Regions from separate parts of the Promicromonospora sp. NPDC110617 genome, predicted to be linked through region 1. Evidence: riboswitches for the same ligand, from Rfam matches in the RefSeq annotation. Region 1 holds a riboswitch; the other holds the start of a gene.

Region 1 (3,089 bases):
AGCTCCTCACGACGCTTGCCGACCGCGCCGCGCAGACCTTCGCGTTCCAGGTGCCGGGCAACCACGACGCGCCCAGCCACCGGCTCCTGCGGGAGGTCGCCGCCCGCGCGCCGTTCGCCGACGTCGTCGGGCCGGTCGAGCGGCGGGCCACCGCCGACCCGGGCGAGTACCTGGCGATCCTGGCCCGGCCGGGCTGGACCGTCGACGCATGGGAGACCACCTACACGCACGTGCTGCAAGGGCCGGACCCGGTGCTGCGCTGGATCTCGGCGACCGGTGCCCAGCCCACCCTCCAGGCGCTGGAGGCGAAGGACGCGGCCCTGCGCGCCCGGTTCGAGGCGGAGTTCGGCGCGGCGCTCCGGGAGGCGTACCCCGAGCACCCGCACGGCACGCCGCTGGCGTTCCGCCGGGTGTTCGCGGTGGCCACGCGGGTCTGAGGCGGCGCCCACCCAGCTGGCGGCTGACGGCGCGCGCCGTCAGCCCTGCTGGGTGACCCGGGCCTCGAGCCCGGCGAGCTCGGTGTTGACGTACCGCCGCGTGCGCCGCCGCACCAGGTTGCCGAGCAGCCAGGCCAGCGAGCCGGTTTGCGTGATCGCGAGCGTCACGCGGGAGCGGCCGTCGGGCAGGGGCTCGACCAGGTGCTCCGCCTGCGTGGTCAGGCCCGGCGCCTCGCTGATCCACGCGAAGTGGCGCGGCGGGTCCCACTCGTCCATCAGCCAGATCGCGAGCGGCAGCTTGGGCTGCTCGATCCGCACCTGCGAGCCGACGTCCGGCGGGTTGGGCCCGTCGATGATCTCGACCGACGTCATGGACGACGTCCAGTCGGGCATGTGCTCGACGTCGGACAAGACCGCCCAGACGGCCTCGGGCGAGGCGTCGATCACGGCGGTGGTGCTGTAGCTCGGCATCGGTGCTCCTGTCCTGAAGGGTGACGCCGGCGGCCGGCGTCACCCCCTAGTCTCGACCTCGGGGCGCGATCTCGCGCCCGGCCGACACGCTCGAGGCCGACGAGCCTCAGGCCCGGACGGGCGGCGTCGGCCAGGTGGGGGCGGACAGGCCCTGCTCGAAGAAGAGGTACTCGTGCACCGACGAGATCTCGAACGCCCGCAGCATGCGCGCGCGCTCGTCCGGGGAGACCCAGCGGGCCGCGTCGTCGGCCAGCCGGCGGGCCTGCCGGGTCGACTCCTGGAAGGCCTCGGCGCCGTAGGTGCCGATCCAGGTCGCGTACGGGTGGCCCGCCAGGCCGCCGGGGCGGCGTCCGGCCAGGTCCACGAGCACGCTCCCGACGTGCGCGTAGAGCCAGTAGCAGGGCAGGAGCGCGGCGACGGTCTCGGCGTAGCCGCCCGACGCCGCGGCGTGCAGGTGGCCCGTGTAGGCCGCGGTCACGGGCGACGGTTCGACCGCGGCGACGTCGCCCGCCGCCAGCCCGGCGTGCGCGCCCAGCCAGTCGCGGTGGAGCGCCGTCTCGACCTCCAGCGCCGTCACGGACGACCGCGCGAAGAAGCCCTGCGCGGCCGGGTCGGGCGCCACCTGCGCGGCGCGCGCCAGGACGCGCGAGTACTCGCGCAGGTAGGCGGCGTCCTGGGCGAGGTAGAACGCGAAGGACTCGGCGGGCAGCGAGCCGTCCGCGAGCGCCTTGACGAACGGCATGTGCTCGACGGCGTCGCGCCAGCCCGCGATGCGTTCCCACGCCTCCTCGGTGAACGGGCGGACGGCGGCGGGGCCGGACGGGGTCTGGGTGGAAACGGGGACAACAGAAGAAGTCACGGTGGACATCCCTTCGCCAGCATGATCTGGATCAGGTTCGACGGGTGTGGTCTCAGCCCTGGCAGGGCACCCCGTGTCACGTGCGGCAGACGCTACCGGATCGAGCGGGCCGCGGGCTGCCCGGCCTGGCGGGTCGTAGGCTGCCGCCATGACAGACCGCCCGATCCGCATCGGTGTCCAGCTCCAGCCGCAGCACGCCGACTACTCCGCCCTGCGTGACGCGGTGCTCCGCGCCGAGGACGCGGGTGTCGACATCATCTTCAACTGGGATCACTTCTTCCCGCTGCGGGGCAACCCCGACGGCAAGCACTTCGAGTGCTGGACCATGCTCGGCGCGTGGGCCGAGCAGACCGAGCGCGTGGAGATCGGCGCCCTCGTGAGCGGCATCGGCTACCGCAACCCCGACCTGCTGGCGGACATGGCCCGCACGGTCGACCACATCTCCGGCGGGCGGTTGATCCTGGGGCTGGGCGCGGGCTGGTTCGAGAAGGACTACGACCAGTTCGGCTACGAGTTCGGCACGGCCGGTTCGCGCATCGCGAGCCTGGCCGACGCGATGCCGCGTATCAAGGCCCGACTGGCGGCCGGCAACCCGGCGCCGTCGCGCGAGATCCCGGTCCTGATCGGCGGCGGCGGCGTGCGCAAGACGCTGCGGATCGTGGCCGAGCACGCCGACATCTGGCACTCGTTCGGCGACCTGCCGACCCTGACGAGCAAGTCGGCGATCCTCGACGAGCACGGAGCCGCCGTCGGGCGCGACACCGCTGCACTGGTCGAGCGCTCGGTGCAGGCGCAGGGCTCGCCCGCTCAGGAGGGTGCGGCCCTCGTGGCGGCCGGGGTCAGCCTGTTCACCGTCGGGGTGACCGGCCCGGACTACGACCTGTCGACCGTCACGGACTGGGTCGCCTGGCGCGACGCGCGGGGCTGACCCAGGCGCAGCGCGCTGTTGACCAGGCCCAGGTGGCTGAACGCCTGGGGTGTGTTGCCGAGGTGCCGGCCGGTGGCCGGGTCGTACTCCTCGCTGAGCAGGCCCAGGTCGTTGCGCACGGCGAGCAGTCGTTCGAACAGGGCGACGGACTCGTCGACCCGGCCGATGCCGTGCAGCGCGTCGACCAGCCAGAAGTTGCACACCAGGAACGTCGCCTCGGCGCCGGGCAGGCCGTCCACCCGGTCGTCGGCCTCGTTGTGGTACCGCCGCAGCAGCCCGTCCTGACCCAGCTCGCGCTGCACGGCGTCCACGGTGCCGACCACGCGGGGGTCGTCCCAGGGCAGGAAGCCGACCTGGCCGATCAGCAACAGCGCCGCGTCGAGCCCGTCCGAGC
Region 2 (3,089 bases), on a different contig from region 1:
AGGACCGGCGCATCGACGGGCTGCTGGTGGTCGGGTCCGGCTACGCGCGCGTGACCCCGTCGATCACGCACCAGTTCGAGGTCCCGGTCACCTACGCCTTCGCCGCCACCGACGACCCCGGCGACTACGTCTTCCTGCCGGACAACGAGCAGGCCGGGTATCTCGCCGGGCGGCACCTCGTCGAGCGCGGCCGGACCCGGATCGCGCACGTCACCGCGCAGGCCGACGACCTCGCGGTGCGGCGGCGCGCCGCCGGCCTGTCACGGGCGCTGGAGGAGGCCGGTCTGGCACCCGTCACGACCCTGCACGGATCCTGGCGCCGTGAGTGGGGCGAGCAGGCCCTGCACCTTCTCGACGAGGGCGGCCTGCCCTTCGACGCCGTGTTCTGCGGCAACGACCACATCGGGTTCGGCGTGCTCGACGCCCTGGAGGCGCAGGGTCGCCGGGTGCCGGACGACGTGTCCGTGATCGGCGTCGACAACTGGGAGGAGGTCGTGATCGACCAGAAGCTGCGCCGCCTCACCACGATCGACCTCGACCTCATGGGTGTGGGGCGGGTCGCGGCCGACAACGTCATCGAGCCGGCCGCGACCGGGGGAGAGCGGTTCGTCGAGCCGATCCTCGTCCAGGGGCCGTCCACCTGACCGAGCCCGGGGCGATGGCCGTGAGCACGTTGGGCGGGTCGGGTAGGCGCGCGTCCCGGGCTTGACCAGAGCCTGGGCGATTGCTCTCACTATTCGGACATTCGCGGCTGTTATGGTGGGCGCCGAGCACGGGAGTCCGGTAGGCCGGGCTGAGAGGGAGTAATCGAACTCCGACCGTTGAACCTGATCCGGATCATGCCGGCGCAGGAAGCGACCTCAGGGCGTGGCCGTACCGGTCCCCGTCCTCCTGTGCCCGACGGATATCCGACGGACAGGGGAGGACCTGATGGCGAACCACGCCACGGCAACGGACGAGACCGCCGAGCTGCGCGGCGACCCGATGCGCTTCGGCGTCGGCGCGCGGATCACCGCGGCGGTGATGTCGGACGACTACGTCGACGTGATCCTGGGCGCGCTGCGGCAGGCCGACGCGACCGGTCTGGTCGTCGAGACCGGCGACGTGAGCACCTACGTGGGCGGCGCCGAGGCCGACCTGCTGCGGTACGTGACCGACCTGACGGCCGGGATCGCGGCGTCGGGCAAGCACGCCGCGATCACCGTGCACCTGTCCCGGGGCTGCCCGGGCGAGGTGGCCTGCGACCTGCCGGGCGGGGCCGGCCCGCGGGTCACCGAGGTGCCCCGGGGGCGCGACACCGGCCGGTTCGTCTCGGCCGAGTGGGCGCTGTACCCGCTGGCCGACGACGTCCGCGCGGACGTCACGCCGGACCACATGCGCGACATCTACGCCGCGATCGAGCTGGCCAAGGACAACGGCACGTTCCGCGGCTCGCAGCACTTCGTCACCCGCCTGGAGGGCGACGCCGGACGGGTGCTCGCCAGCGCCTTCGCCGGCTGGGTCCTGGCGGGCCGCACGGTGCAGCACGTCACCAGCCACCTCACCCTCTCGGTGAACAGCCCGAGCCACGTCCGCGCCCCGGGCGGCACCGGTGAGTGAGCCGACGACGCGCCGCCGGGCGCGGCTGCCGCTGCGCGACATCGTGCTCATGGTGATGCTCGGCGTGGTGTTCGGATTCCTGTACTGGGCGCTCGTGCAGGCGTGGAACGGGCTCGCCGTGGCGATGGGACCGGCGGGCGACCTGGCCCAGCACGTGCTGCTGGGCGGCTGGCTGCTCGTGGCGCCGATCGCGGTCGCGATCATCCGCAGGCCGTTCGTGGGCATCATCGCCGAGGTGATCGCCTCCGTCGTCGAGGTGGTGTTCCTCGGCTCGCCGGTCGGGCCGCTCCTGCTGGTGGCTGCGGCGATCCAGGGCGCCGGCAGCGAGCTCCCGTTCGCGCTGACCCGCTACCGTCGGTTCGGGTGGGGCGTGTACGCGGTCTCGGGCCTGCTGGGCGCGGGCCTGGTCTTCGTGTGGTCCGCGTTCCGGTTCGGCTGGTACGGACAGGACATCCTGGCGCTGCGCCTGGGCATCCAGCTCGTCTCCGGCCTCGTGCTGGGCGGCCTGCTCGCCAAGGTGATCGTCGACCGCCTGCACGGCACCGGCGTGCTCGACGAGTTCGCCATCGGCCGGGCGGACGCCGCGCTCCGCGGACCCGTGGCGCGCCGTGAGCGCTGACGCCGTCGTGGCGGCCGCCGACGTCGGGGCGACCGTCGTCGAGACCGCCGGACTGGAGGCGGTCTACGGCACCGGCGACGGGGTGGGACCCGTCGACCTGCGCATCGAGGCGGGGCAGAGCGTGCTCGTGCTCGGCCCGTCGGGCTCCGGCAAGTCGACGCTGCTCCGGCTGCTGCACGGCGCCGTCCCGCACGCCGTCCACGCGCAGGTGGACGGCGCGGTGCACGTCGCCGGCCGGTCCGTGGCCGACACCGGGATCGCGGGGCTCGCCGACGTCGTGGGCGTCGTGGCCCAGGACCCGGAGTCGGGCGTGTGCCTCCCCGACGTGCTCGACGAGGTCGCGTTCCCGCTCGAGAACCTCGCGATCGACCCCGCCCTCATCGAGCCCGCCGTGCGCACGGCGCTCGACCGGGCGGGGGCTTCGGGCCTCGCCGGGCGGGCGACGGCGGAGCTGTCGGGCGGGGAGCTGCAGCGTGTGGCGCTCGCGGCGGCCGTCGCGCCGTCGCCCCGCCTGCTGCTGCTCGACGAGCCGACCTCCATGCTCGACGCCGCCGGGATCGACGCCGTGCGCAGCGCGCTCGACGTGGTGCGGCGGGAGACCGGCGCCGCCTGCGTGCTCGTGGAGCACCGCCTCGACGAGCTGGCGGGCGACGCCGGGGCAGCGGCCCTCCCGGAGCGCTGGATCGTGCTCGGCGCCGACGGCCGCGTCCGGCACGACGTCGCCGTCGGCGACCTCACCGTGCCGCTGCTCCGGGACCTGGTCGGCGAGGGCTGCTGGCTCCCGCTCGACCTGGAGCTGGCAGCGCTCCTGGGCGACGTCGCGGGCGGGTCCCTGGCGGCGCGGCTGCTGCGGGAGCTCGGCCGGGACGAC

The links. A riboswitch is a leader RNA that binds a small molecule or an ion and turns the genes downstream of it on or off. The one in region 1 is predicted to bind thiamine pyrophosphate.
Region 2: another riboswitch for thiamine pyrophosphate. It lies ahead of ACZ7LE_RS25055 (YkoF family thiamine/hydroxymethylpyrimidine-binding protein); the one in region 1 lies ahead of ACZ7LE_RS10600 (TenA family protein).

What each region holds. Positions count from the first base shown of each region.
Region 1 is NZ_JBVKBM010000001.1:2,420,465-2,423,553, reverse strand. It holds gene ACZ7LE_RS10610 (methyltransferase domain-containing protein) at 1-437, shown strand, start outside; gene ACZ7LE_RS10605 (SRPBCC family protein) at 477-908, opposite strand; gene ACZ7LE_RS10600 (TenA family protein) at 1,015-1,767, opposite strand; TPP riboswitch at 1,759-1,851, opposite strand; gene ACZ7LE_RS10595 (LLM class F420-dependent oxidoreductase) at 1,916-2,695, shown strand; gene ACZ7LE_RS10590 (glycoside hydrolase family 15 protein) at 2,641-3,089, opposite strand, start outside.
Region 2 is NZ_JBVKBM010000005.1:211,803-214,891, reverse strand. It holds gene ACZ7LE_RS25060 (LacI family DNA-binding transcriptional regulator) at 1-644, shown strand, start outside; TPP riboswitch at 771-856, shown strand; gene ACZ7LE_RS25055 (YkoF family thiamine/hydroxymethylpyrimidine-binding protein) at 931-1,599, shown strand; gene ACZ7LE_RS25050 (ECF transporter S component) at 1,592-2,218, shown strand; gene ACZ7LE_RS25045 (ABC transporter ATP-binding protein) at 2,208-3,089, shown strand, end outside.